DNA from 3 places in the Streptomyces sp. 11-1-2 genome. Region 1 is predicted to be linked to each of the others. Evidence: riboswitches for the same ligand, from Rfam matches in the RefSeq annotation. Region 1 holds a riboswitch; each other region holds the start of a gene.
What was found. A riboswitch is a leader RNA that binds a small molecule or an ion and turns the genes downstream of it on or off. The one in region 1 is predicted to bind S-adenosylmethionine.
Positions count from the first base shown of each region.

Region 2: linked by a shared signal. The riboswitch ahead of CGL27_RS42790 (glutathione S-transferase C-terminal domain-containing protein) and the one ahead of CGL27_RS14795 (aminotransferase class V-fold PLP-dependent enzyme) in region 1 are both predicted to bind S-adenosylmethionine.
Region 3: linked by a shared signal. The riboswitch ahead of thrC (threonine synthase) and the one ahead of CGL27_RS14795 (aminotransferase class V-fold PLP-dependent enzyme) in region 1 are both predicted to bind S-adenosylmethionine.

Region 1 covers NZ_CP022545.1:3,500,258-3,509,824, reverse strand. The annotation lists gene CGL27_RS14825 (hypothetical protein) at 1-218, opposite strand, end outside; gene CGL27_RS14820 (heme-copper oxidase subunit III) at 430-1,050, shown strand; gene CGL27_RS14815 (c-type cytochrome) at 1,120-1,929, shown strand; gene CGL27_RS14810 (Rieske 2Fe-2S domain-containing protein) at 1,926-2,981, shown strand; gene CGL27_RS14805 (cytochrome bc complex cytochrome b subunit) at 2,978-4,618, shown strand; gene trpD (anthranilate phosphoribosyltransferase) at 4,786-5,859, shown strand; SAM riboswitch class IV at 5,955-6,073, shown strand; gene CGL27_RS14795 (aminotransferase class V-fold PLP-dependent enzyme) at 6,268-7,668, shown strand; gene CGL27_RS14790 (Lrp/AsnC ligand binding domain-containing protein) at 7,761-8,042, opposite strand; gene CGL27_RS14785 (rhomboid family intramembrane serine protease) at 8,280-8,996, opposite strand; gene CGL27_RS14780 (hypothetical protein) at 9,150-9,395, shown strand; gene CGL27_RS14775 (NYN domain-containing protein) at 9,416-9,567, shown strand, end outside.
Region 2 covers NZ_CP022545.1:9,960,724-9,970,290, forward strand. The annotation lists gene CGL27_RS42770 (cell wall protein) at 1-219, shown strand, start outside; gene CGL27_RS42775 (MauE/DoxX family redox-associated membrane protein) at 216-1,076, shown strand; gene CGL27_RS42780 (ribonuclease BN) at 1,376-2,182, shown strand; gene CGL27_RS42785 (Mut7-C RNAse domain-containing protein) at 2,327-3,070, shown strand; gene CGL27_RS42790 (glutathione S-transferase C-terminal domain-containing protein) at 3,111-3,956, opposite strand; SAM riboswitch class IV at 4,287-4,433, opposite strand; gene CGL27_RS42795 (PP2C family protein-serine/threonine phosphatase) at 4,520-5,665, opposite strand; gene CGL27_RS42800 (DNA-formamidopyrimidine glycosylase family protein) at 5,749-6,537, shown strand; gene CGL27_RS42805 (CU044_5270 family protein) at 6,589-7,572, opposite strand; gene CGL27_RS42810 (sigma-70 family RNA polymerase sigma factor) at 7,569-8,165, opposite strand; gene ctaD (cytochrome c oxidase subunit I) at 8,270-9,567, shown strand, end outside.
Region 3 covers NZ_CP022545.1:5,316,984-5,326,550, reverse strand. The annotation lists gene nagA (N-acetylglucosamine-6-phosphate deacetylase) at 1-945, opposite strand, end outside; gene CGL27_RS22220 (ROK family protein) at 945-1,877, opposite strand; gene CGL27_RS22215 (extracellular solute-binding protein) at 2,170-3,453, shown strand; gene CGL27_RS22210 (DUF3263 domain-containing protein) at 3,606-3,824, shown strand; gene otsB (trehalose-phosphatase) at 4,009-4,863, shown strand; gene CGL27_RS22200 (trehalose-6-phosphate synthase) at 4,939-6,405, opposite strand; gene CGL27_RS22195 (glucosyl-3-phosphoglycerate synthase) at 6,521-7,468, opposite strand; SAM riboswitch class I at 7,661-7,802, shown strand; gene thrC (threonine synthase) at 7,821-9,122, shown strand; gene CGL27_RS22185 (MoaD/ThiS family protein) at 9,119-9,397, shown strand.

The DNA of each region.
Region 1 (9,567 bases):
CAGACGCCCATCCCGCCCGCGGGCGCCGTCTCACCGTCCAGCACACAGGCGTCGATGCCGCCCTCCTCCAGTGCCGAGAGAACGGCCGGGAGGGTGGCGCACTCCAGAAATTCCACCGGTGGCACATCGGCGGCGGGCCGCCGGCCGGCCGCGAGGCGCACCTGTTCGCGGGTGCTCGCGTCATCGCTGTAGACCAGCACCGTTGCGATCGGCCGCATCATGACCTCCGGGCGAAGTAAGTGATCTGCCGGGCTCCTGTGGCGGATGCTACTCCCGTACAGCCGTCCGGAGGAGGGGGCGTACGGATCTCTCCCTCCTTCGGGGGACTGTCCCGAACAACCCCGACGAGCAGGGTCGATGCCCTCGCCACGGTCCTTGACACTCCGAACGGGACCCCCGGGAGTGAGCGCTGGATAAGCGACCGACATAATGTCGGTCGTGGCGACAGCAACAGCAGTAGAAACCGGGCACGCGCACCCGTCGGTCAACCGGCCGAACCTCACCAGCGTCGGAACCATCATCTGGCTGAGTTCCGAGCTGATGTTCTTCGCGGCCCTCTTCGCGATGTACTTCACCCTGCGATCGGTGACCGGAGCCGAGCACTGGAAGGAAATGGCGTCCGCGCTGAACTTCCCGTTCTCCGCGACGAACACCACGATCCTGGTGCTCTCCTCCCTCACCTGCCAGCTCGGCGTCTTCGCCGCCGAGCGCGGCGACGTGAAGAAGCTGCGCACCTGGTTCGTGATCACCTTCATCATGGGCGCGATCTTCATCGGCGGTCAGATCTTCGAATACACCGAGCTGGTCAAGAAGGACGGGCTCTCGCTCTCCTCCGACCCGTACGGCTCGGTGTTCTACCTGACCACCGGCTTCCACGGCATGCATGTGACGGGCGGCCTGATCGCCTTCCTGTTTGTCCTGGGCAGGACGTACGCGGCCAAGAGGTTCACCCACCAGCAGGCGACGGCGGCCATCGTCGTGTCCTACTACTGGCACTTCGTCGATGTCGTCTGGATCGGCCTCTTCGCCACGATCTACATGATCAAGTAAGCCGGTCACCGCACCGGAATCACGTCCTAAACAGCATCGACGCAGAAGATCCTGACACCGGGGTAATCCGTGAAAAAGCTCTCCGCACGACGGCGCCATCCGCTGGCTGCGCTCGTCGTCCTACTCTTCGCGCTGGCGGTCACTGGGGGGCTGTACGCCGCGTTTTCGCCGAGCGAGGCGAAGGCCGACGACAGCTCCGCCCAGTCCCTCGCCATCGAGGAGGGCAAGAAGCTCTATGCCGTCGGCTGCGCCAGCTGCCATGGCACGGGCGGTCAGGGGACCTCTGACGGCCCGAGCCTGGTCGGCGTCGGCTCCGCCGCCGTGGACTTCCAGGTCGGCACCGGCCGTATGCCCGCGCAGCAGCCGGGCGCCCAGGTGCCGAAGAAGAAGAAGATCTACTCGGACGCCGATACCGAGCAGCTCGCCGCCTACATCGCCTCGCTCGGTGCGGGTCCGGTGACGCCCACCAAGAGCGAGTACAGCCCGGACGGCGCGGACGTGGCGAAGGGCGGGGAGCTCTTCCGTACGAACTGCGCGCAGTGCCACAACTTCGCCGGCAAGGGTGGCGCCCTGACCAACGGCAAGTACGCACCGGGCCTCGAGGGGGTCAGCGCCAAGCATCTCTACGAGGCCATGCAGACCGGCCCGCAGAACATGCCCAACTTCCCCGACACCGTGATGCCGGCGAAGAACAAGCAGGACATCATCGCCTACCTCGACACGGTCAACAGCGACAAGAGCAAGACCCCCGGTGGCCTCGAGCTCGGCGGGCTCGGCCCGGTGAGTGAGGGTCTGTTCGGCTGGGTCTTCGGCATGGGCGCGATGATCGTCCTCACCATCTGGGTCGCCGCCCGGACCGCAAAGGCCAAGAAGTCATGAGTAGCCACGAGATTTCAGAAGCAGAAGACAAGCTGCCGGAAGAGCGAGGGGCCGAGAGCGCCGTACGGCCGGTCGAGGACCCGTTCGCCGACCCGGGGCTGCCCCCGCACGAGCACCGTGTGCAGGACATCGACGAGCGGGCCGCGCGGCGCTCCGAGCGCACCGTCGCCCTGCTCTTCACGGTCTCGATGGTGGCCACGATCGCCTTCATCGCCGCGTATGTGGCGCTGCCGGTCGACAAGTACATCTACGTCTTCCCGATCGGGCACATCAGCGCGCTCAACTTCGCGCTCGGTGTGACGCTCGGCATCGCGCTGTTCTCCATCGGCGCGGGCGCGGTCCACTGGGCCCGCACCCTGATGTCCGATGAGGAGATCGCCGACGAGCGGCACCCCATCGAGGCCAGCCCCGAGGTGAAGTCCAAGGTCCTCGAGGATTTCGCGGCCGGCGCCAAGGAGTCCGGCTTCGGCCGGCGCAAGCTGGCCCGCAACACCCTCTTCGGCGCGCTCGCGCTGGTGCCGCTCTCCGGCGTCGTGCTGCTGCGCGACCTCGGTCCGCTGCCGGGCACCAAGCTGCGGCACACCAAGTGGGCCAAGGGCAAGCGGCTGATGAACTACAACACCATGCAGCCGCTGCGCCCCGAGGACATCTCCGTCGGTTCGCTCACCTTCGCCATGCCCGAGGGCATGAGTGAGGACCAGCACGACTTCCAGACGGAGATCGCCAAGGCGGCCCTGATGCTGGTCCGGCTGCAGCCGGAGAACATCAAGGACAAGCGCGAGCTGGACTGGTCGCACGAGGGCATCGTCGCGTTCTCCAAGATCTGCACCCACGTCGGCTGCCCGATCAACCTCTATGAGCAGCAGACGCACCACGTCCTGTGCCCCTGCCACCAGTCGACCTTCGACCTCTCCGACGGTGGCCGAGTGATCTTCGGTCCGGCCGGTCACGCGCTGCCGCAGCTGCGGATCAGGGCCAACGACCAGGGGTACCTCGAAGCCATGGGCGACTTCCCGGAGCCCGTCGGTCCTGCTTACTGGGAGCGCGGATGAGTACTACAAGCGACAGCGGTGCGCAGCAGCGCCGCGGCAAAGCGCCCGCGGGCGAGCGTGTCGCCGACTGGGCCGATGGCCGGCTGGGTGTCTACAGCCTGGCCAAGGCCAATATGCGCAAGATCTTCCCGGACCACTGGTCCTTCATGCTGGGCGAGGTCTGCCTCTACAGCTTCATCATCATCATCCTCACGGGTGTGTATCTGACGCTGTTCTTCCACCCCAGCATGGAAGAGGTCACGTACCACGGCCCGTACGTCCCGATGCAGGGCGTCAAGATGTCCGAGGCGTTCGCCTCGACGCTCGACATCAGCTTCGAGGTGCGGGGCGGTCTGCTGATCCGGCAGATTCACCACTGGGCCGCGCTGGTCTTCCTGTGCGGCATGTTCACGCACATGATGCGCGTGTTCTTCACCGGTGCGTTCCGCAAGCCGCGTGAGATCAACTGGCTCTTCGGCTTCCTGCTGTTCTTCCTCGGCATGCTGACCGGCTTCACCGGCTACTCGCTCCCCGACGACCTGCTCTCCGGCACCGGTCTGCGGTTCATCGAGGGCGTGTTCCTGTCGATCCCGGTGGTCGGCACCTACATCTCGATGTTCGTCTTCGGCGGCGAGTTCCCCGGGATGGACCTCATCCCGAGGCTCTACCCGGTCCACGTCCTGCTGCTGCCGGGCATCATGCTCGGCCTGCTGGTGGCGCACCTGATCCTGGTCTTCTACCACAAGCACACGCAGTACCCCGGGGCCGGAAAGACCGAGAAGAACGTCGTCGGCATGCCCCTGCTGCCGGTCTACATGGCCAAGGCGGGCGGCTTCTTCTTCCTGGTCTTCGGTGTGATCGCGGTCCTCTCCGCGGTCGCGACCATCAACCCGGTGTGGACCATCGGTCCCTACCGGCCCGATCAGGTGTCCACCGGCGCCCAGCCCGACTGGTATATGGGCTTCGCCGAGGGGCTGGTCCGTGTGATGCCCGGCTGGGAGATCACCGCCTGGGGTCATACGCTCGTCCTGGGCGTGTTCATCCCGATCGTGCTCTTCCCGCTGGTCCTCTTCGCGATCGGGCTCTACCCGTTCATCGAGTCCTGGATCACCGGCGACAAGCGTGAGCACCACATCCTGGACCGTCCGCGCAACGCCCCGACCCGTACGGCCTTCGGTGTCGCCTGGCTGACCGCGTACTTCGTGATGCTGATCGGTGGCGGTAACGACCTGTGGGCCACCCACTTCCACCTGTCGATCAACTCGATCACGTGGTTCGTGCGGATCGGCTTCTTCGCCGGCCCGGTCCTGGCGTTCATCGCCACCAAGCGGATCTGCCTCGGCCTCCAGCGGCGCGACCGCGACAAGGTGCTGCACGGCCGTGAGACCGGCATCATCAAGCGGCTGCCGCACGGTGAGTTCGTCGAGGTCCACGAGCCGCTCGCGCAGGAGCAGCTGCACATGCTGACCCAGCACGAGCAGCCCGAGCCCTACGAGATCGGCCCCGAGACCGACGAGAACGGGGTCAAGCGGAAGGTGACGCCCGCGCAGCGGGTCCGTTCGAAGCTCTCCAAGGGCTACTACGGCGAGGACAACGTCATTCCGAAGCCGACCCGCGAGGAGTACCACGAGATCACCAGCGGCCACGGCCACCACTGATCTCCGCCGTACCGCTCTCGCACGTCAGCTGACGCCACAGACCAGGGCCCCGGCCCGGACCACACGGTCCGGCCGGGGCCCTGGTCGTGCTGCCGATAGGCTGGCGGCGGGCCTGCTGACGTGCGCGGCCCCTTCCCTGCCCACCCCCACGGATCCAGGAGCGGACCATGGACGTTGTGACCCCCGCCGGAGGCGACAGCACCGCGACGGCCCGCACCTGGCCGGACGTACTGAGCTCGCTGATCGCCGGCCGGGACCTCGATGCCGACGACACCGCCTGGGCCATGGACCGGATCATGCGGGGCGAGGCCACCGACGCCCAGATCGCCGGTTTCGCGATCGCGCTGCGCGCCAAGGGCGAGACGGTCTCCGAGGTGGCCGGGCTGGTGCGGGCCATGTACGAACACGCCAAGGTGATCGAGGTGCCCGGGGCGACCGTGGACATCGTCGGCACCGGCGGCGACCGCGCCAGGACCGTCAATATCTCCACCATGTCCGCGCTGGTCGTCGCCGGTACCGGCGCGCGGGTCGTCAAGCACGGCAACCGCGCCTCGTCCTCCGCCAGCGGCGCCTCCGACGTGCTGGAGAAGCTCGGCGTCAACCTGGACATCACCCCGGAGCGGGTGGTCGAGGTCGCGGAGGAGGCGGGGATCACCTTCTGCTTCGCGGTGAAGTTCCACCCGTCGCTGCGGCATGTCGCCTCGGCCCGCCGCGAGCTGGGCGTCGCCACCCCGTTCAACCTGCTCGGCCCGCTGACCAATCCGGCGCGGGTGAAGTGCCAGGCGACCGGGGTCGCGGACGCCCGGATGGCGCCCATCATCGCCGGGGTGCTGGCCGAGCGGGGCTCCTCCGCGCTGGTCGTCCGCGGCGACGACGGGCTGGACGAGCTCACCGTGACCACGACCTCCCAGGTGTGGGAGGTCCGGGGCGGCGCCGTGCGCCAGGAGACCCTCGACCCGCGGGACGTGGGCATCGAGCGGGCCCCCATGGAGGCCCTGCGCGGTGCGGACGCCTCGTACAACGCCGATGTGGCCCGCCGGCTGCTGGCGGGCGAGCGGGGCCCGGTTCGGGACGCGGTGCTGCTGAACTCGGCGTCGGCGCTGGTGGCGCTCGAGCCGGAGCCGGGGGACAAGCCCCTGGCGGAGCGGATCGCGGCGGGTGTCGCGCGGGCCGCCGAGTCCATCGACTCGGGCGCGGCGCGCGACGCCCTGGAGCGGTGGGTACGGGCCACCCACGCTTAGGCGTTGCCCTTACGGCGCCCATGTTCTGTCCGTGCCCTGTCCGGGATGCGGACAGGGTATGGGCGCCGTCGTACGGCATGGCATACTCCTGACCAGGTCACGAGTGACAGCGACTACGGCCCCGGCCCGCTGTCCGGCAACCCTCCGTCCGTGGCGGGGTGCCCCGGGTGATGACCAGGCCGCCAGGCAGCGAGGCCGGCGGCAAGCGCGGACCCCTCGCACTAGGGGTCCTGGTGGTCGAGGGAGTTCTTCCGTGATGCAGCGAATGCGCTAGGGCCGAGCGGCCCGTTTCTCCTCCTGTGCTCCGCGCGGTGTGGCCGTGCGTCGAGCGACTTTCCGCGCCCTGACGGCCCGCCTACCGCCGTCTTTGTGCGCGTCACGCCTTCGACCCTCCCGGGAGACTTCGCCATGTCCGCGCGCCCTGCTGCCACCGCTTCCGCTTCCGCCGCCTCCGCCGATTCCTCCGTCGCCGCCTGTGAGCCGCTGCCCGTGCTGGGCAGCGATGTCCTGGTGCCCCTGGTCACCGGGGGCGAGGTGACCTACGCGGCGCTCGACTACGCCGCCAGCGCCCCCGCGCTGCGGCGGGTCTGGGACGACATCGCCGCCTACGCGCCCTACTACGGCAGCGTGCACCGCGGGGCGGGCTACCTCTCGCAGCTCTCCACAGACCTCTTCGAGAACAGCCGTAAGGACGTCGCCGCCTTCCTCGGCTGCCGCGAGGACGACCAGGTCGTCTTCACCCGCTCCACCACCGATTCGCTCAACCTTCTGGCCGCCGTGGCGCCGCGGGGCACCGAGGTCTTCGTCTTCGAGACCGAGCACCACGCCTCGCTGCTGCCGTGGGAGCAGCGGGACGACGTCACCGTCCGCTACCTCAGCGCCCCGCGCTCCCCGCGGCAGGCGGTGGAGACGCTGGAGCAGGCGCTCGCGGGGCGCGCCGAGGGCCCGGCGCTGGTCTGCGTGACCGGCGCGTCCAATGTGACCGGTGAGCTGTGGCCGGTGCGGGAGCTGGCCGCGGCCGCGCACGCACACGGCGCCCGTATCGTCCTGGACGCCGCGCAGCTCGCCCCCCACCACCCCGTGGACATCGCGGAGGCGGACGTCGACTGGGTGGCCTTCTCCGGGCACAAGCTGTATGCCCCCTTCGGCGCCGGTGTGCTGGCCGGGCGCGCGGACTGGCTGCTGGCGGCCCGGCCGTATCTGGCGGGCGGTGGTGCCAGCCGTAAGGTGACGCGCAGGGACGACGGGGGCGTCGACGTCGAGTGGCACACCACCGCCGCCCGGCACGAGGCGGGCTCGCCGAACGTCATCGGCGTCTACGCGATCGCGTCGGCGTGCAGGGCGCTGGCCGAGGCCGGTTTCGAGGGCCTGGTCGCCCGTGAGCGGGAGCTGATCGAGAAGGTGCGGGCGGGGCTGGCCGAGGTGCCCGAGGTGCGGGTGCTCTCGCTGTTCGGCGACGACGCCCCCCGGGTCGGCGTGCTGTCGTTCGTGGTGGAGGGATGGAACAGCTCCCACTTCGCGGCGGCGCTCTCCGCGGAGTACGGCATCGGCGTACGCGACGGGCTCTTCTGCGCGCATCCGCTGGTCCGCACCCTGCTGGACAGCGAGCCCGACGAGCCGGGCGAATGCGGCGCGCCGGAGGCCGCGCCGGGGGAGCGCTCGCTGAACGCGATCCGGGTCAGCTTCGGGGCGGGCACCCCGGACGAGCATGTCGAGCGGTTCGTGGGCGCCGTGAAGGAGCTGGTGCGCGAGGGTGCCCGGTGGAGCTACCGCACCGAGGACGGCCGCTGCGTCCCGGACCGCGGCTGAGCCCCTGGGCCCGGGGCGGCGGGGCTGAGGGAGCCGCTGGGTCCCGGGGCCCGGGGCCGGGGCCCCGGGGCCGAGGCGCCGAGGGCGTGGCGCTAGCCGTCGAGGCCGATCGCGAACGCCGCCTCGAGGTCGTGCTGCGAGTACGTCCGGAAGGCGATGTGCGTCTCGGTCGAGGCCACCCCCGGCAGCTTGCTGATCTGGCCGGTGATGATGTCCGCGAGGTCGTCGTGCCGGGCCACCCGCACCATGGCGATCAGATCGTGTGCGCCGGTGACCGAGTAGACCTCGCTCACGTTCTCCAGCGCGGCGATCTTCTCGGCGGTCTCCGGAATCCGGTCCACGCTGGTCTTGATGAGCACGATCGAAGTGATCACGGCTGGCTTTCTCCCTCACTGGCCCTGGCTGCGCCGCCCACTCTAAGGGGTCTTGAGCAAGCCCGGGCGGCGTCGCGGGGCGATGGGCGGCGCCTGGCCGCACCCCGCTCGTCGCGCGCAGCACCTCCCTCAGCTACCGCTGGGCGGTGCCCCCCGCGCTCTCCTCACGGGGCACGCCCATGCTTGCCCCTCGCCCCTCCCCCTCGGCCCTGGCGGGCCTGGGCGGTCCCCCCTCCTTCACCCACCCGGACTTGCCCAAGACCGCTTAGCCCTCCGCCCGAACCGCCCCCACGCGTAGAGAAAGCCGAGCGTGAAGCCCACGAGATGGGCGAGATAGGCGACGCCGGGGCGGTCGTCGGCCTGCCGGGCGGCCAGCCACTGGAGGGCCACCCAGAAGATCAGCACCGCCCAGGCAGGAAAGCGCAGCGGCAGAAAGAACAGAAACGGAAAGAGACTGGTCACCCTGGCCCGGGGAAACAGCCACAGGAAGGCGCCGAGTACCCCGGAAATGGACCCGGAGGCGCCCACCAGGGTCTGGGCGGAGTCGGCGTGCGCGGCGGCGTAGCCGAGCAGCGCCAGATAGCCCGTGACGAGGTAGAAGACGGCGAACTGGACTCGTCCCATCCGCTCCTCGGTCATCGCCCCGAAGACGTAGAGAAACAGCATGTTGCCGAGCAGATGCAGCCAGTTTCCGTGCACGAACAGCGCGGTCAGCGGGGCGAGCGGCTGATCGGGGGCGCCGCTCCACAGGGCGCTGGGCACCACTCCCCAGCGCTCGAAGTACGTGGACTGGGCCTCCACCAGCCGCCCGCCCGTGCCATAGCCGGGGTTGAGCCCCGAGGCCGGTCCGATGACGAAGAGCAGGCAGCAGCTGACGATCAGGCCGTATGTCACCCACGGGCGGCCGGGCCCCGCCATCCAGGGGCGGTCGCGCCCCGACGACGTCTCGATCATGGTCAGATCATTCCGTACCGGGCGCAACCTGCACAGAGCGCCCCGCCGCGCTCCTGCCCGGGACGCGGGCGGGACGGGCCCGGCGCGGGGCAAGGCTCAGGCCGTAGGGTTACAGGACGCCGCCGACGAGCCGAGAAGCGAGGACCCGCAATCATGGCCGTGCCCCTGCCGACCGCCCAGACCCGCTGGCGTTGCACACTGTGCGGCAACCTCACCCGGTTCGATGTGACCCGCTCGACCAGAGCCGTGGAGTATGTGCATCTCGACTTGGCCGGGGAACCCGGTGTCGAGGAACGCGAGGTGCTCAGTGAGACCATTGAGTCAGTGCGCTGTCGCTGGTGCAACGCGGTCGACCAGGTTGAACTCGTGGACCGCCCCGGCACCGGCCCGAGCGCCTGAGAACGGAGCGATGACAGGTGGTGGAGCGGACCGGTGACCCCGGGGCGGCCGGTGATGCCGAGAGCGTCACCGAGGCGCTGGACCGCCCGCTGCCGGAAGGAGTGCGGCGGCGGGTGGTGGCGCTGGTCGCGGACACCTTCGGCGGCCTGACGGTCACCGAGCTGCCCACCCA
Region 2 (9,567 bases), 6.5 Mb from region 1:
AAGACCCGGCTGCATCTCGCTCACGGGCAGCACGAGATCGTCGGCAACCTCATGGCGCGGACCACCAGCGCCGCGTACGGCGACGCCTCGCCCACCGCCGATCTGTCCCGGCTCACCATCGGACAGAGCGCCCAGGTCCTGGGCGCGTGGCGGCCGTCCGACGGCTCTGTGGACCTCGTCCGGGTCGCGGTCGCGCCCGGTGCGGGGAGGCGGCGGTGAGCGCCCTGGTCTGCGCCCTCGCCCCGCTGGTGCTCGCCGGGGTGCTCGGACCGGCCGGGGCGGGCAAGCTGTTCGGCCGGGGCACCGCCCGGCAGGCGCCCCGTACCGCGCTCGCACGGCTGCTGCGCGACGGCGGCCGGGCCGCGCTCGTCCTGCGCGCCCTCGGCGCGGTCGAACTCCTCCTCGCCGCCGCGCTGCTGGCGCCGCCCGCCACTCCGCTCCCGGGAGCGGCGGCAGCCCTCCTCGGCGCGGGCTTCCTCGGCTATCTCGGCTATGCCCACGCCGCCGCGCCCGGCTCCTCCTGCGGCTGTACGGCACGGCAGGACGCCCCCCTCACCTGGCGCGCCTTCGTCCGCGCCGCCGCGGTTCTCGCGGGCGGGGTCGCGGCGGCCCTGGCCCAGCAGCCCTGGTGGACCGCGGCGGCCCGCCGTCCGGCCGCGGCGCTGTGGCTGGTCCTGGCCGCGGCGGCGGCCCTGACGGCCCTCTCCGCCGATCCGGACCGCCGCTGGCGAATGCCGTTGCGCCGACTGCGGCTGCGGATCGCCGGACATCCGCTCGCCGCGACCGGTGCCCCGGCGGCGGTCCCGGTCGCCGCGACCGTCGAACTGCTGGAGCGCTCGCGCGCCTGGCAGAGCGCCTCCCGCGTGGTGCGCTCCGCGCTGCTGGACCACTGGGACGACGGCGGCTGGCGCATCCTCCAGTTCGCCGGGGTGCACGGTGGCGGCACGGCCGCCAGGCCCGTTCTGGTGCTCTTCGCTGTGGACGCCGCGGCCAGCCTGGACACGGTGCGCGAGCCCGCCGTCCGGGTCAGCGTCATCGACGCGGACAGCGGGGCCCCGGTCATGGCCACGGCGTGAGAGGCCGGCGCTCGGCGGGTAATCTGGATCAAACGAAAATTTCCTGGACAAAACGATCGAACCGCGGGGCGTCCAGCGCAGATGGGTGCCGAGGCGTACCAGGCATGGATGGACAAGCCCGGCCGACACCCGTACCCGTACTGACCGACACCCCTGCCGAGGGGGGCCCGCGGCGCGCGCGCCGCCCGGCGCGCGTTCCCGCCTGCCGGGGGCTGAGCCGGTGGCGCCGGTAGGGGAGTGGGTGTATGTCCGAGCATCGGTCCGCGTCCGGCTCCCGGGGGCCCAGATGGTGGCGGCGGATGGAGGACGCGTTCCACCGGTCCGCGATCGGACGCGGATGGCGGCGGGGCAGCGATTTCGAGCTGCTGCACCGCGCGATGGGCTTCGCCGCCCTGGGCTTTCTCACCCTGGTGCCCCTGCTGATCGTGGTCGCGGCGGCCGATCCGGTGAACCGGCTCGGTTTCGCCCAGTGGCTGGCCGAGGGCCTCGGGCTCTCCTCGACCTCGCGGGACGAGGTGCAGCATCTGTTCGCCCCGCCCAAGCAGGCGCTGGAGTCCACCACCGCCTTCGGTCTGGCCACGCTGGCCGTCTTCAGCCTGCGCTTCGGCACGGTGCTCCAGGTCGGCTACGAGAAGGTGTGGGAGCTTCCGGCCGGCCGCTGGCACACCGCCTGGCGCCATCTGGTGTGGTTCGTGGGGCTGATCTGCTATCTGCTGCTCTCCGCACATCTGGAGCCCGGCATCTCGCGGGTGCTGGTGGCGGTGCTGGGCACAGTGCTGTTCTTCTGGTGGTCGCAGCGGCTGCTGCTCGGTGGGCGGATCAGCTGGGGCGCCCTGCTGCCCGGCGCGCTGGCCACCGGCGTCGGGCTGCTGGGGCTGCGGGTCTTCTCCCAGCTGGTGTTCTCCCCGCTGATCGCCTCCAACGCCGTCTCCTACGGCCCGGTCGGCACCGTCCTGGTCGTCCAGTCCTGGCTGGTCGGAGTCGGATTCGTGGTCTTCGGCGGTGCGCTGCTGGGCCGGGTGCTGTACGAGGAGTATCTGCGGATGGTGGCATGGCGCCGCAAGCGGCGGCGCGACCGGGCCAAAGCGGCGCCACCGGCGGACTGACGCCCTGGCCGACGATCACGCGGGAGTGGCCCGCGAACCCTGGCGCGACGCCTCCCGCCGGTGGTCGCTTCCATGATCGTCAAGCCCGGGGCCGGACCCGAAACGCCGTCGCCCCGGGCCGGGCGCGCCTGGCATGCTGGCGGTGTGAACGGACCCGAGATCCATCTCAGTCTCGCTCCTGAACTGCGATTCTTCGCCGTCCAGGAGCGGCGCCGGCCCTGGACGGCCGTGGTCACCGACGGCGCCTCCACCCTCGGCCATGTCGTCGAGTCGCTCGGGGTCCCGCTCACCGAGGTCGGCCGGCTGGTGGTGAACGGCGAGGAGACCGCCGTCTCGCATGTGCCGAGCGCGGGGGAGACCGTGGAGGTCCATCCGGTCGTCCGCCCGCAGCGGGTGCCGGGCGCCCCGCTGCGCTTTCTGCTCGATGTGCACCTGGGCACGCTCGCGCGCCGGCTGCGGCTGCTGGGTGTGGACGCCGCGTACGAGAGCGAGGACATCGGCGACCCCGAGCTCGCCGCGCGCTCCGCCGCCCAGCGCCGGGTGCTGCTCTCCCGCGACCGGGGGCTGTTGCGCCGCCGTGAGCTGTGGGCCGGGGCGTATGTCTACAGCGACCGCCCCGATGAGCAACTGGGGGACGTCCTCGGCCGGTTCACCCCGAGCCTCGCGCCCTGGACCCGCTGCACCGCCTGCAACGGCCCGCTGGAGGACGCCGACAAGGAGTCGGTCCGGGAGCTGCTCCAGCACGGCACCCGGCGCACGTACGAGGTCTTCGCCCGCTGCACGGTCTGCGAGCGGGTCTACTGGCGTGGCGCCCACCACGCCCGGCTGGAGGCCATTGTGGCCGGGGCGATGGACGAGTTCGGCGACGCCCGGCCCGCCCTGCCCTGAGCGGAGCCGCCGGGCAGGGCGCCTGGTCCTGGGCGCGAACTCAGGACACGTCGTCCTGGAGGGCCTCCGGAATCGTGGTGTGAAAGGCCGGATGGGCGTGCAGCCGCCGCACATAGGCGCGCAGCCGCCCATGGCGGGAGACCCGCTGGGCGGCGTCGGCGTCCGGGCGGAGCCGGTGCTCGGTGTCGAGCTGGACGAGGGCCACCCACAGGTCCACATCGGCGGCGGTCAGCTCGTCCCCCAGTGCGTACGGCGCGGTCGCGAGCCTGCGGTCGAGTCGGCCGAGGGCGGTCAGCAGCCGCTCCAGCGCGGCGTCCCGGCACTCCGCCTCGCGCGCCGTCCCGGCCTGCCGCGCCGCGTGGGTGACATCCTCGTCGAGGAGTTCACGGAGGGCGTCGATGTCCGCGGCGCGGGGCGCCGGGCGCAACCGGGGACGTCCCGGTCCGCCGTGGTCGCTCAGGTGGCCGGCGAGGTCGCGCAGGATGTCGGGCGTGTGGTTGCTGACGACACGTCCGGTCCAGCCGTCGCACAGCGCGGGCGCGTCCACCGGTCCGCCGTAGCGGTGCCAGGTGGCCTCGTAGGCCCCGCGCAGTGCGGCGAACGCTTCGGGGGTGTCGTCCGGGAGCCCGACGAGGGTGGTGGCGACGGTGTCCCGCAGCCCGAGCAGATCGAGGGTGATGGAGACGCGCAGCGAGAGCGGACAGCTCGCGGAGAGATAGAGCCGATAGCGATGCGGCACCGGATAGAAACCACCGGCGAGGTCGACGCCGATGCGGCTGCGGAAGCGGTGCGGCGGAGTGGGCGGGGCGATCCGGGGGCGGGGCGAGCAGGGGTGGGGGTCGAGAAGAGCGGCAGGACCTGAACTGACCGGAAACGTCTCGGACATGGCTCTCCAAGGCAAGGACGGAGCCCCGGCCCGCCGGTCTGGGCGGCGCCGATGGCGCAACGGAAGGGAAGCCCGCGCGGGGCGTTCGCCGGGACGGTGCCGGGACACACCCGATCCCGGCGCGGTGGGCCGCGCTCGGTGACCGCGTCGATTCAGCCGGCTGGACTGGCGGCGCTGCAGATGCGCAGCAGATCGATGTGCAGACGCCTGGTCAGGAGGTGGCGACGGCGTAGCGGGGACCACGGCCGGGGACGCCGACGGGCGCAGTCCTCGTCGCTGTCGGTCCTGGGCATCTCACCGATCCCATCATCGGGGGCTCGCGAGGCAGCGAGACCGCGCTTGTCCCGTCCACACCGACGGAACCTGGTCGTCACCCGGGGGCACCCCGTCGCGGGAGAAGGGTTGCCTGTCAGCGAGCCGGGGCCGATGACCCACCTGAGCGGGGATTCCGCACGGTGGGCACTGACAATCGTGACCGTCCCTGACAGTGTCGTCGCGCTCCGCGACGGCGTCAACCCATGCCGGGATGGCCAACGCGGGCCGATGGCACGGTGGATGTCCGCTCAGCGGAACGGCCGCCGCGCGCCGCCGGTGGCCCGCTCGATGAGGACCATGGCCGCGTCGTCCGCCAGCCGTCCCTCGGCATGCCGGACCAGGGCGTGGCGCAGCCGGTCCAGGTACTCGCCCGGGGTGGCGCCGTCCAGCGTCTCCATGGTCCGGTGCAGCGGAAAGAACTCGTTGTAGTGGTTGCGGGCCTCGACCACGCCGTCGGTGTGCAGCAACAGCCGGTCACCGGGCAGGAACGGAAAGGTCTCGACGCAGATCGGGGGAGGGCTGAGGAACTCCTCGAGGCCGAGCGGCGGCAGCGGGCGCGCCGGGTCCAGGGAGCGCACCTTGCGCTCGCGCATCACCAGGGGCGGCGGATGCCCGCGGTTGATCAGCTCGACCAGCGACTCGTCCGACACCTGGGCGAGGAGCACGGTGACGAACTGCTCCGCCAACTCCTGCGGGTCCTGGAGCTGGGAGCGGTCCAGCAGCTCGTACTCGCGCGCCAGCGCGGCCGCACAGCGGTGCATCACCTCGGCCAGGTCCTGCTCGTAGTGCACCGCCTCCCGGAAGGCGCCCACCACGGCCGCGGCGGACCGTACCGCGGCCAGCCCCTTTCCCCGCACATCGCCGACGATCAGCCGCACTCCGTAGCGGGTGCACATCGCCTCGTAGAGGTCCCCGCCGATCTGCGCGTCGCGCTCGGCCGCCAAATAGACGCTGGCGGTGTTCACGACACCGATCCGGGCGGGCAGCGGCCGCAGCACCACGTTCTGGGACACCTGGGCGATCCGGCGGATTTGGGCCAGCTCGCGGTCCCGGCGCACCCGCACCGCGCTGGTCGCCACGCTCGCGAGCGCCACCACCAGCAGGGCCAGCAGATTCGCGTACACCATCTCGCTGCCCCAGACATTGTTGTGGGTGGCGGTGATCGCGCTCACCGCGGTGGCCAGCAGCGCCACCCCGCCGGTGCCGAACGGCCCCATGGTCACCGCCGCCAGCGCCGGCGCCGGGGAGAGCAGGGGGCCGGTGTAGAGGGTGTGCACGGGGGAGAGCTCAATGCTGAGCACCGCCGCCAGGACCAGGAACGGCAGACACCGTGTGACCGCGAACAGCGTATGGCTGCGACCGCTCGCCCCCGGGGCGAAGCGCATGAATCGCATAACTTGGACCTTATCTGATGAAAGCCGCTAAGGGGGTGGTTCTCCGTAACGCGCGACGGAGGCCCCGGGCGTAGCCTGACGCTATGCCCGAGCTACCGGATGTCGAGGGGTTCCGGCGAACGCTGGCCTCCTGCGCCCAGGGCCACCGCGTCGAGCGGGCGGAGGTCGCCGACGCGGGCGTGCTGCACGGGGTGACCGCGCAGCGGCTGAAGCGCGATCTCAAGGGCCGCCGCTTCGCCGCGCCGCGCCGCCACGGCAAGTGGCTGATCGCCCCCACCGACGGGCCCACGGTCGTGGTGCACTTCGGCATGACCGGGCGGCTGGTCTGCGGGGCGGACTCCGAACCGGGCGGCCGGTTCGAGCGCGTCGCCTTCGACCTCGACGACGGCCACCGCCTCGGCTACGAGGACCAGCGCAAACTCCAGGGCATCTGGCTCGCCGCCACCGACGCCGACGTCGACCGGATCCTCGGCGATCAGGGCCCGGACGCGCTCTCCCTGAGCCGGGCCGATCTCGACCGGCTGCTGGCGGGGCGGCGCGGACGCGTCAAGACCACGCTGACCGACCAGACCGTGATCGCCGGGCTCGGCAACCTGCTCGGCGACGAGATCCTGTGGCGGGCCCGGATCCATCCGCAGCGGCCGGCCAACGCGCTGACCGACGACGAGCACGAACGGCTCCACACCGCGATACGCGAGGTCCTGCGCGCCTCGGTGCGGGCGGGGCGGGTGCCGGACGACCCGGACTGGCTCACCGGACAGCGCGACGACCCGGACCCGCACTGCCCCCGCTGTGGCCATCCGCTGCGGCGCGGCCGGATCGCGGGGCGGACCAGCCTGTGGTGCCCCCACTGCCAGCGGGACGGCGGCTGACGCCCGCCCGGGGCGACCCGCGGCCCGCTCGGCGCCCTCGCGCCCGATCGATCAGGACACCCACGCCTTGTACGACATCACGTCGCCCGCCTTCAGCTTGTACTCCGGATCGTCCCGGGTGACGGTCTCCTCGACGTCCAGCACGTTGCCGTCGTCCGGATCGAGGACGATCAGGTACCGCATCCCGGAGGAAGCGGGGGTGAACCGGAACGCCTGCCCCACCCGGCCGAGCCGGTCGGTGACCTTGCCCGCCGGGCGCAGCCCCTCGATCCGGGACAGCAGGGCCACGATGTCCGCCCGCTGGCGCGGACCGGGAGTCCACACCTCGAGAAACGCCTCGATGGCCGAGATCAGCTCCGCCGAGTCGTCGTCCGCGCCCGGGGACCAGGCGGCGAGATAGGCGCGCAGTGCCGAGGCCCCGGCCGGAGGATCCTCGAAGTAGCTCTCGTTGGCCCCGTTGATACCGGCCGGATACTTCGCCTCGCGCAGCACCTTGCCGTCGTGGACCGCACGTGGCGGCGTACCGTCGGCGATCACCGGGCGGTCCGGGTGGCGCGGATCGACGGCCACTTCCAGGAGCGAACCGCTGCCGTCGGCGTTCCAGCGGGTCAGGGACTCCTGCGGAAAAGTCACCGCGTCCTTCCCCGACTTCATGCTCAGCGACCAGGTCCGCAGATGGCTGCCCCTCCTGCTCTTCTCGGCGGAGCTCTCGGCCGCGGCCCGCGCCCGCCGGACGATCTCGGTCAGCGATACGTCCGCCCGGGAGGCATGCGCCACCAGCGGCAGCGGCCTGGACGCGGCCACGGCGGAGGGGGAGCCGGTGCCCGAGACGGTCAGCGCGAGGGCGAGGATCGTCGCGGCCGCCACGGCCTCCAGGCTCCAGACCGCGCGCCGGACGGTACGGCGCCCCCGGTCCCGGGACGGCAGCCGCCGCAGCAGCAGCTCGGCGCGCGCGTCCAGCGGCCGGTCCCGCCAGGGGCCGGTGTCGGCGGACACGGGGTTGGCCTCGCGGAGCAGATCCAGTTCGTCGGTCATGCGTGTCCATCCTTGTGGGCCTTGTCGGCCCTGTCAGCCCAGCCGGCCATGTCGCCCTTGCCGCTCGTGCACCCCAGCGAGACCCGGTCGTCCCGGCGCGGGGTCTCTATCTGCTCCCGCAGCCGCCGCCGTGCCCGGTGCAGCCGCATCGCCGCGGCGGACCGGCCGCACCCCAGCACGATGGCGAGCTCCTCGACGGTCAGCTCCTCCCACGCCGTCAGCCGCAGCACCTCCTGGTCGGCCTCGGCGAGCCGGGACAGCGCCTCCAGCACCCAGGAGCCCGGCCGTTCCGCGTCCGGGCTCGCCACGGTGCGCCCGCCGCGCGTCACCTCGTGGTGGCCCAGCTTGGCCAGCAGCCTGCGGTAACGGCCCTTGCCGCGCACGGTGTTGGCCAGACAGTGCCGGGCCACCCCGTACAGCCAAGGCAGTGGTGACTCGGGCAGTTCGGCCCGGCGCCGCCAGGCCACCGCGAAGACCTCGGCGACGACTTCCTCGACCTCCCATGCCTGGTCGTCCAGCCGCCGTGCCACAAAACGGCTGACCGCCCAGTAATGCTCACGGTAGGCGGCGTCGAAGGCGTCGTCGGTGCTCATGATCCGAAGGTGTCCGGCACACCTCGGATCATCACACCCCGGAGCGAGAAATAGGCAACAGCTGTCGGAGTGACGGTTCGAGGGGCGCCGGACACCTAGCGGTCATGAGGAACAACACCGTTGTCGCGGCGGGACCGGCCGCCCCGCCGTCGCGCCGTCCCGGCCCAGGGTCCACGGCCGTCAGATGGCTGACCACCACCGATCACAAGACGATCGGGACGCTCTACCTGATCACGTCGTTCGCCTTCTTCTGCATCGGCGGGGTGATGGCGCTGCTGATGCGCGCCGAGCTGGCCCGGCCGGGCACGCAGATCATGTCGAACGAGCAGTTCAACCAGGCGTTCACCATGCATGGCACGATCATGCTGCTGATGTTCGCCACCCCGCTGTTCGCGGGGTTCGCCAACTGGATCATGCCGCTGCAGATCGGTGCGCCCGATGTGGCGTTCCCGCGGCTGAACATGTTCGCGTACTGGCTGTATCTCTTCGGCTCGCTGATAGCGGTGGGCGGGTTCCTGACCCCGCAGGGCGCGGCCGACTTCGGCTGGTTCGCCTACTCCCCGCTGTCGGACGCGGTGCGTTCCCCCGGGGCGGGCGCGGACATGTGGATCATGGGTCTGGCCCTTTCGGGCTTCGGCACCATCCTCGGCTCGGTCAACTTCATCACCACGATCATCTGCATGCGCGCTCCGGGCATGACGATGTTCCGCATGCCGATTTTCACCTGGAATGTGCTGCTGACCGGTGTGCTGGTGCTGCTGGCCTTCCCGGTGCTGGCCGCCGCGCTGTTCGCCCTGGAGGCGGACCGCCAATTCGGCGCGCAGGTCTTCGACGCGGCCAATGGCGGTGCGCTGCTCTGGCAGCATCTCTTCTGGTTCTTCGGTCATCCGGAGGTCTATATCATCGCGCTGCCGTTCTTCGGCATCATCTCCGAGGTCATTCCGGTCTTCTCCCGGAAGCCGATGTTCGGCTATATCTCGCTCATCGCGGCGACGGTTTCCATCGCGGGCCTTTCGGTCACCGTCTGGGCGCACCATATGTATGTCACCGGCGGTGTGCTGCTGCCGTTCTTCTCCTTCATGACGTTCCTGATCGCGGTGCCGACCGGTATCAAGTTCTTCAACTGGATCGGCACGATGTGGAAGGGGTCGCTGAGCTTCGAGACCCCGATGCTCTGGGCGATCGGATTCCTCATCACCTTCGTCTTCGGCGGTCTGACCGGTGTGCTCCTGGCCTCGCCGCCGGTGGACTTCCATGTCTCGGAGACCTACTTCGTGGTGGCCCACTTCCACTACGTCATCTTCGGCACCGTGGTCTTCGCGATGTTCGCCGGATTCCACTTCTGGTGGCCCAAGTTCACCGGCAAGATGCTCGACGAGCGGCTGGGAAAGATCACCTTCTG
Region 3 (9,567 bases), 1.8 Mb from region 1:
GATGGAGCCGGCCGTCGGCCCGTCGCTGATCCGCGCGACGCCGTCCTTGACCTCGACCTCCATGGGGCCGAGCGGATAGCGCCCGTCGTTCATGCCCGCCGCGCCCATCGCGTCGGTGATGAAGGCGACCCGGTCCGCGCCCGCCCGGTGGAACGCCAGCTCCAGCATGGCGGGGTGCAGATGGGTGCCGTCGTTGATCAGCTCGATGGTGACCCGCTCGTCCTCCAGCAGCGCGGCGATCGGGCCGGGGGCGCGGTGCAGCAGCGACGGCATCGCGTTGAACAGGTGGGTCGCCACGGTCGCGCCCGACTCGACGGCCTCCCGCGTCGCCTCGTACGTCGAGTCGGTGTGGCCGACGGCCGCGAGGACTCCGCTGTCGGCCAGCAGCCGTACGGACTCCAGCCCGCCCGGCAGTTCGGGGGCGAGGGTCATCATCCGCGCGGTGCCGCGCGCCGCGTCCACCAGTTTGCGCACATCCGCCGGATCGGGCGCGCGCAGCAGCGACGGCTGGTGGGCGCCGCAGCGGTGGGGGGAGATGAACGGCCCCTCGAAGTGGATGCCCGCCAACTCGCCCTGCTCCACCAGCTCCGAGAGGATGGCGGCCTGCCGGGCGAGGTCGTCCAGATCGCCGGTGACGGTGGAGGCGAGCATCGTGGTGGTGCCGTGCAGCCGGTGCGTACGGATGGCGGTCAGCGATTCTTCGGGGGTGCCCGCCGAGAACGAGGCACCGCCGCCGCCGTGCACATGCAGGTCCACGAAGCCGGGGACGATCCAGCGGCCCGGCAGGTCGAGCGCCTCCTCCGCTCCCTCGCCGTGGCCGGACGCGGTATCCGCCGCCGGCCCGGCCGCGGTGATGCGCGTGCCTTCGACCGTCACCCGCCCGTTGTCGACCACGCCTCCCGGCAGGACCACCCGGGCGCCTGTGAGAACCGTTCGCTGGACCATCAGGCGGTTACCTCCGTGGAGAGTCGATCCCAGGCGAGCAGACCCGCGCCCAGGCAGCCGGCGGTGTCCCCGAGGGCCGCCGGGACGATTCGGGGAAGCTGCTGGAAGGTGAGCCGTGCCTCGACCGCGGTGCGCAGCGGTGCGAACAGGGTTTCCCCGGCCTCGGCCAGCCCACCGCCGACGATCAGCACACCGGGGTCCAGCAGGGTGAGGCCGGTCACCAGGCCGTCGGCGAGCGCGCTCACCATCTCCCCCCATACGGCCACGGCCCTCGGGTCGCCGGACCGGACGGCCTTGGCGCAGTCGGCGGCGTCGGCCGCCGGATCGCCGCTCGCAGCGGCCCAGGCGCGGCCCACCGCCGCCGCCGAGGCGAGCGTCTCCAGACAGCCGGACTGACCGCAGCCGCAGGCGGGGCCGCCCGGCCGGACGACGATATGGCCGATCTCGCCGGAGGAACCGTGCGCTCCGGGGTCGATCCGCCCGTCGATGCCGATGGCGCCCGCGATGCCGGTGCCGACGGATACGAACAGGAAGCGCCGCGCGCCCTCGCCCGCTCCTATCCGCCCCTCGGCCAGCCCGCCCATCCGGACGTCGTGCCCGAGCGCGACCGGGATCCCGCCCAGCCGCTCGGTGAGCAGCGCGCGCAGCGGGACGTCGCTCCAGCCGAGGTTGGCGGCGAAGACGGCCACTCCGCGGTCCTCGTCCAGGACCCCGGGCACGCCGACCCCCGCGGCCACCGGGGGCCCGCCGAACCGTCGCTCGCCGATCTCGCGCAGCTCGGCGGCGAAGTCGAGGATCGCGGCGACGACCGCCTCGGGTCCGCGCTCCCGCTCGGTGGGCCTCCTGGCCTCATGGAGGAGTGTGGTGTCCGCCCCGATCAGGGCGGCCTTCATACCGGTGCCGCCCACATCCAGGGCGATGACGTGTTTCACATGGAACAGTCTCGCGCGATCCACCATGAGAGGTCTAGTCCACTCGCCGCTTCTCGTCAGAAGATCACGCCGTTGCCGGTAAGGGAGTTGGTATGAACCTGCTCTTCCGTTTGTGAGTGGGTGACACATCGCACTTTGGCGTGTAACAACCCGCTCACCTGGGCAAGAGCGCCACCGATATCGAAGCGATATGCCCATGGTGTAGACCTTGTGGAGGTTTGCAAGGCAGACTCGCTCGACCTCGGGGGAGGACCCTGGAGGATGAAACAAGCCATAGGGTGGGAAAACAGCGGTGCAGCGGCGACGGTTCTTGGGTTTGACAACGGCGGGTGTCGCGGCGGTGACGACGACACCCGGGCTCACGGCCTGTGGCAGCGACGGCTCCGGCTCGGGCGGTGACGCCACGCTGAAGGTGGTCGCGGCCGACTACGGCGACAGCACCGCCAACAGCTCCCAGAGGTACTGGAACAGGCTGGCCCGGGCCTTCGAGGCCAAGAACAGCGGGATCAAGGTCGACGTCAAGGTCTATAGCTGGACCGAAGTGGACCGGCGCGTCGCCGAGATGGTCAAGAACGGTCAGGCCCCGGACATCGCGCAGATCGGCGCGTACGCCGACTACGCCGCGCAGGGGAAGCTCTACCGCGCCGACGAGATGCTCGCCATCCCCACCCAGGCCGGTTTCATCACCTCGATCGCCCATGCGGGCGAGGTGCGGCGAGTGCAGTACGGGGTGCCGTTCGTGGCCAGCGCGCGGCTGCTCTTCTACAACAAGAAGCTCTTCGACCAGGCCGGTATATCCTCCGCCCCCACGAGCTGGGACGAGCTCAAGGAGGCGGCCGTCCGGCTCAAGGCCGACGGGGTGAAGATCCCGTACGCGCTGCCGCTCGGCCCCGAGGAGTGCCAGGCCGAGACCATGATGTGGATGCTCAGCGGCGGTGGCGGCTACACCGACACCAACGGCAGCTACACCATCGACTCCTCCGCGAACATCAAGACCTTCGAATGGCTGCGGGACGAACTGGTCGGCGCGGACCTCACCGGCCCCGGCTCCCCGGCCCGCACCAACCGGCAGGACGCCTTCGACGCCTTCACCCGCGGCGAGGTCGGCATGCTCAACGGCCACCCGACCCTGATGCAGCAGGCGTCCGGCCACGGCATCAGCTACGGCACCGCGGCCCTGCCCGGCCGCAGGGGCAAGTCCCCGTCGACGATGGGCGTCGCCGACTGGCTGATGGCCTTCAAGCAGAACGGCCACCGTAAGGAGATCGGGAAGTTTCTCGACTTCGTCTACACCGAGAACAACGTGCTGAACTTCGTCACCGAGTACGACCTGCTGCCGGTGACCACCGCCGTCGAGCAGACGATGCTCGGCGACCGTGAGTACAAGCGGCTGTGGCGGTTCCTCGACGAGCTGGAGAGCGCCGAGTTCTACCCGGCCGACAAGACCTCCTGGGCGGAGGTCAGCAAGCTGTTCAAGCAGAAGATCGGCTCGACCGTGGCCAAGGGCGGCGACCCGACGAGCGTGCTGGGCCAGATCCAGCGCGAGGCCGACGCCATGGAGAATGCGGGGGCATGACAGTGGACACGCCCGCCCCCGGCCCTTCCGACGACCCTGCCGACAAGGGCGAGGGCGGGGGCGAGGGCCGGGGCGGGGAGCAGGACGGGGGCCGGGACCAGGTCGAGAGTCCGGCTGAGGGGCAGGACCAGGAACCGGGCCCGGGTGACGGGCTGTCCGACCGCGACGTGGCCGTGCTCGCCGTGGAGCGACGCGGCTGGCCGGGCCCCGGCGCCAAGGAGCGTGCGATACGGGAGCGGCTGGGCATCTCCCCGACCCGCTACTACCAGCTGCTGAACGCGCTGCTGGACGACCCCAGGGCCCTGGAGCACGACCCGGTGACCGTCAACCGGCTGCGGCGGGTCAGGGACGAGCGCCGCGAACGGCGCTGACGTCTATCGGGGGAGGGATGGCCGGGGCGGTTCACCGGCGGGGCGGCTAGGGGCTGTTCACGGGTGGGACGTCCCTGGGCGGTTCACCGGCGGGACCTCCCTGCGCCGTTCACCGGCGGGATGATGCCCGGGGGAAGCCCGTGGTGCCGCCGGGCCCGGTAGGGTCACCGCTATGGGCAGCGCTATGGGCAGTCACCCCCTCCCCGTACCTACCACCGCCGCCGGCCGCGAGGGCCTCGCCGCCCTCCTCGAACGGCCCGGCCGCGCCGTTGTCGGACTCGACTTCGACGGCACCCTCGCCGAGATCGTCCCTGACCCCGACCGGGCCCGCGCCCACCCCGGCGCCGTCCCCGCGCTCTCCCGGCTGGCCCCGTGGCTGCGCTCCGCCGCGGTGATCACCGGCCGTCCGGCCGAGGTCGCCGTCCGGTACGGCGGCTTCGCCGGGGCCGAGGGGCTGCACGGGCTCGTCGTCCTCGGTCTCTATGGCGCCGAGCGCTGGGACGCGGCGAGCGGCGCCGTCCAGGCACCCGAACCGCACCCCGGCGTCGCCGCCGTCCAGGCCGAACTCCCCGTCGTCCTCGATGAGTACGGCGCTTCGCAGGGCACCTGGATCGAGGACAAGGGCCGCGCCGTCGCCGTCCACACCCGCCGTGCCGAGGACCCGCAGGCCACGTTCGAGCTGCTGCGCGCGCCGCTGCACGTCCTGGCCGAGCGCCATGGGCTGATCGTCGAGCCGGGCCGACTGGTGCTGGAGCTGCGGCCCCCGGGCATGGACAAGGGCGTCGCGCTCACGGAGTACGTACGGCGGACGGGCGCGGAAGCCGTGCTCTACGCGGGCGACGACCTGGGCGACCTGGCCGCGTTCGCGGCGGTGGAGCGGCTGCGCGAGGAGGGTGTGCCGGGGGTGCTGGTGTGCAGCGGCAGCACGGAGGTGACCGAACTCGCCAAGCGGGCCGACCTGGTGGTCGACGGCCCGGCGGGCGTGGTGGAGCTGCTGTCGTCCCTGGCCGACGCGGTCAGCGGCGCCAACGCCTCGTAGAGCCCGCCCGGACCGCGCCGGTCACCTCGTAAGTCCGTGGCTCAGAAGCCCGCCGCCACCGCGAAACCCTCGCCCCTACAGCGCCCGCAACTGCGCCAGGAACCATGCCTGGGGCGGCAGCGCGGTCGCGGCGGCGGCGAGTCGCTTCGTACGGTCCGCGCGCTCGCCGTCGCTCATGCGCAGCGCCTCGTCCAGCGCCCGGGCCGTGGCCTCCACGTCGTACGGGTTCACCACCAGCGCGTCGTCGCCCAGCTCGGCGTACGCCCCCGCCTCCCGCGACAGCACCAGGGCGCATCCTCGCTCGGAGACCACCGGGACCTCCTTGGCCACCAGGTTCATCCCGTCCCGGATGGGGTTGACCAGGGCCACGTCCGCCAGTCGGTAGGCCGCGAGCGACCGTGCGAAGTCGTCCTTCACATGCAGGGCGACCGGGGTCCAGCCCTCCGTGCCGTACTCGGCGTTGATCTTGTCCGCGAGCCGCCGCACCCGCTCGGTGTAGTCGCGGTAGACCGCGAGGTCCTGGCGGGAGGGGTAGGCGAAGGCCACATGCACCACGCGCTCCCGCCACTCGGGGTGGGTCTCCAGCAGCCGCCGGTAGGCCAGCAGCCCGCGCACGATGTTCTTGGACAGCTCGGTGCGGTCCACCCGGACGATCGACTTCCGGTCCGGCCCGATCTGCGCCCGCAGACTGGCCAGCCGTTCGTCCACATCCGCCTGCCGCGACCGCTGCCGCAGGAAGTCCGCGTCCGCGCCCAGGCCGTGGACGCCCAGTCGGGTCTCCCGCCCCTCGAAGCGCACGGCCGTCGGCGGGCCGTCGCCGTCTCCGTCACCGTCCCGGACGATCTCCGCGCCCAGCACGGCCGCGCAGCAGTCGGCGAAGGCGCCGGCCCAGCGCTCGGTGAGGAACGCGGCGCGGTCGCCGCCGAGGATGCCGCGCAGCACACCCGCCGCGACGTCGTCCGGCAGCAGCCGGTAGTAGTCCGGCGGGGCCCAGGGGGTGTGCGAGAAGTGACCGATCCGCAGGTCGGGGCGGAGTTCGCGGAGCATCGCGGGCACCAGCGCCAGGTGGTAGTCCTGCACCAGGACGACGGCCTCGTCCACCGCTTCCTCGGCGAGCGCGTCCGCGAAGGCCGCGTTATAGGTCTCGTAAGCCGCCCACTGGTCGGCGAACTCCGCGTCGAAGACCGGCTCGACCGGGGTCTGGTAGAGCAGATGGTGAACGAACCACAGCACCGAATTGGCGATGCCGTTGTACGCGGCGGCGAAGACATCCGGCGCGATGTCGAGCATCCGCACCTGCTGGCCGCCGGTGTCACCGGGGTTCAGATGGCTGTCCCCTGCGCGCCGGGCCGCCTCGCGATCACCCTCCCCGAGCGCCGCGCACACCCACACCGCGTTCGCGTCCGGGCCGATGGCGCTGAGGCCGGAGACCAGCCCGCCACCGCCGCGCCGGGCGGTGAGCGAGCCGTCCTCGCCCAGGCTGTACGAGACCGGACCGCGATTGGACGCGACCAGGATCGGGGCGGTGCGCGGAACTGCCATGTCGCGAGCCTAGCCAGCCGCGGCCCCGCGCAAACGTACGTACGGTTTCTTGCCCCGTAGGAGCCATCGCCTGATACCGGGGCCCGGGGTCATCACGCCGCGCCGCCCGGGTGCGTCACGCCGCGCGCCGCTCCGCGTACTCCGGTATCTCGATCATCGGTGGCCGCTCCTCGGTGTCCACGGCCGTGGTGCGCGGCTCGAAGCCGTTGTCGCCCCGGTCGAACTGGGTCAGCCGCGGACGCACCAAATGGCCCCGGGCCAGCCGCAACTGCGCGGTGCGGTAGATCGCGGCCGCCATCCGGCCGAGTGCCAGCCCGTCCTGGTGGCGGTGTTTGCGCACCCCGATGTCCACCTGGCCGAGCGCGTCGAGACCCACCGTGTGCAGCGCGTCGACCAGCAGCCCCAGCTCGACCCCGTAGCCGACCGGGAAGGGCAGCCGCTCCAGCAGCGTGCGGCGCGCCGCGTACTCACCGCCCAGCGGCTGGACGAATCCGGCCAGCTGGGGCCAGTGCAGATTCAGCAGCGGGCGGGCGACCAGCTCGGTGACCCGGCCGCCCTGGCCCGCCAGCTCCCCGAGCGGGCGGTCGTACATGCCCTTCACGAGCTGCAGCGTGGGGTCGGTCAGCAGCGGACCGACGATCCCCGAGACGAAGCGCGGATCGAATTCCCGCAGGTCGGCGTCGATGAAGCAGATGATGTCGCCGCTCGTGGCCAGCAGGGACCGCCACAGCACCTCGCCCTTGCCGGGCAGCACGGGCAGCCGGGGGAGCAGCGAGTCGCGGGGGACGACGGTGGCGCCCGCCGCCGTGGCGACCTCGGCGGTGCGGTCCGTCGAGCCGGAGTCCAGCACCACCAGCTCGTCCACCAGCGGTGCCGACTCGCCCATCAGCTCCCGGCGGATCGTCGCGGCGATCTCGCCGACCGTGGCCTCCTCGTTCAGGGCGGGCAGGACCACGCTCAGGGTCGTCGCCGAGCCCCGCTTCGCATCCAGCAGGCGGTCCAGCGGCCGGTCGTCGGCCGACCAGGAGCGGTGCTTCAGCCAGCGCTCCACCTCATCCAGCACCTGTGTCTCTCCCTGCCGTGGTCGCTGTGATCCATCTCGCGCATCGGACGGCTAGCTCAACCATCCGGGCCGTCGGTTACAGTCTTGAACAACGCACATGGCCGTCGTATGTCGGGGTCGACCTCGGTGTTTACCGAGGAAGCCCGTGATGATGCCGTGCTGACAAACGCCCGGGTCCGCCCGGTGCCATACCGCTCATCCAGAGGGGCAGAGGGAACGGCCCGTTGAAGCCCCGGCAACCCTCCAGCTGATCTCGCATTCCGCAGCGAGGCTCCCAGCTCGGGAAGGTGCCAATTCCGTCTCGTGGCGAAATGCGTCGCGAGGAAGATGAGGAGAAAGGGCCTCGCCATCCATGGCTGTGCAGTCAGTAGAAAGCTCAACCACTTCCTCCACCTCCGACGCCTCCGGTGCCTTCGGTCCCGCCATCGCATTGTCCTGTCGGGAGTGCGGTGAGCGGTTCGATCTGGGCCCGATCTTCGCGTGTGAGGTCTGTTTCGGGCCGCTCGAGGTCGCGTACGAGCTGCCGGCCGGCGACCCGGAGGAGCTGCGCCGGCGCATCGAAGCCGGTCCGAACAGCATCTGGCGCTATGCCCCGCTGCTGCCCGTCCCGGCAGACGTGGCGGACCTGCCCAGCCTGCACCCCGGTTTCACCCAGCTGGTCAAGGCCGACAACCTCGCCCGTGAGCTCGGCGTCACCGGTGAACTGCACATCAAGGACGACTCCGGGAACCCCACCCATTCCTTCAAGGACCGGGTCGTCGCCATCGCCGTCCAGGCCGCCCGCACCTTCGGCTTCACCACCCTCTCCTGCTCCTCCACCGGCAACCTCGCCGGCGCGGTCGGTGCCGCGGCCGCCCGTGCGGGATTCCGCTCCTGCGTCTTCATCCCGCACGACCTGGAGGCGGGCAAGGTCGTCATGGCCGCGGTCTACGGCGGTGAGCTGGTCGGCATCGAGGGCAACTACGACGACGTCAACCGCTTCTGCAGCGAGCTGATCGGCGACCCGGTGGGCGAGGGCTGGGGCTTCGTCAACGTCAATCTGCGGCCGTACTACGGCGAGGGTTCCAAGACCCTGGCGTACGAGATCTGCGAGCAGCTCGGCTGGCGGCTGCCGGACCAGATCGTCATCCCGATCGCCTCGGGCTCCCAGCTCACCAAGATCGACAAGGGGCTGAAGGAGCTGATCGCGATCGGTCTGGTCGAGGACAAGCCCTACAAGATCTTCGGCGCCCAGGCCGAGGGCTGCTCCCCGGTCTCCGCCGCCTTCAAGGCCGGCCATGACGTCGTCCGGCCGCAGAAGCCGCAGACCATCGCCAAGTCGCTGGCCATCGGCAACCCCGCGGACGGCCCTTACGTCCTGGACATCGCCCGCCGTACGGGCGGCGCGGTGGAGGACGTGAACGACGAGCAGATCGTCGACGCGATCAAGCTGCTCGCCCGCACCGAGGGGATCTTCGCGGAGACCGCGGGCGGGGTGACCGTCGGCGTGACCAAGAAGCTGATCGAGGACGGTCTGCTCGACCCGTCCCTGACGACCGTCGTGCTCAACACCGGCGACGGCCTCAAGACCCTCGACGCGGTGGCCCCCACCACGGGTCCCTCCGCCATCATCCGCCCCACCCTTGACTCGTTCCGAGAGGCTGGTCTCGCATGAGCGTCAACGTCCGAATCCCGACCATCCTGCGCACCTACACCGCCGGTCAGGCCGAGGTCCCCGCCGAGGGCGCGACCCTCGCCGAGGTCCTGGCGGACCTGGAGAAGAACCACCAGGGCATCGCGGCCCGCGTGCTGGACGACACCGGCAAGCTCCGCCGCTTCGTCAACGTCTACGTCAATGACGACGACGTCCGCTTCGCCGATGGCCTGGCCACGGCTACCCCGGACGGTGCCGGGATCTCGATCATCCCGGCGGTCGCGGGCGGCTGCTGACCCCGCGTCCACCCTCCTCACCTTTGGCATCGCCCCGTCCGGGGACAACCGGACGGGGCGATTCCGTGTGTGGAATCGCGATACAGTTGCCCTGATTCCCCGATGGCCCCCGGGCCGGAACCACATATGAGAACTCGTCAAGTTGTGCGTAAAGTGTGAGCGCGAATTGT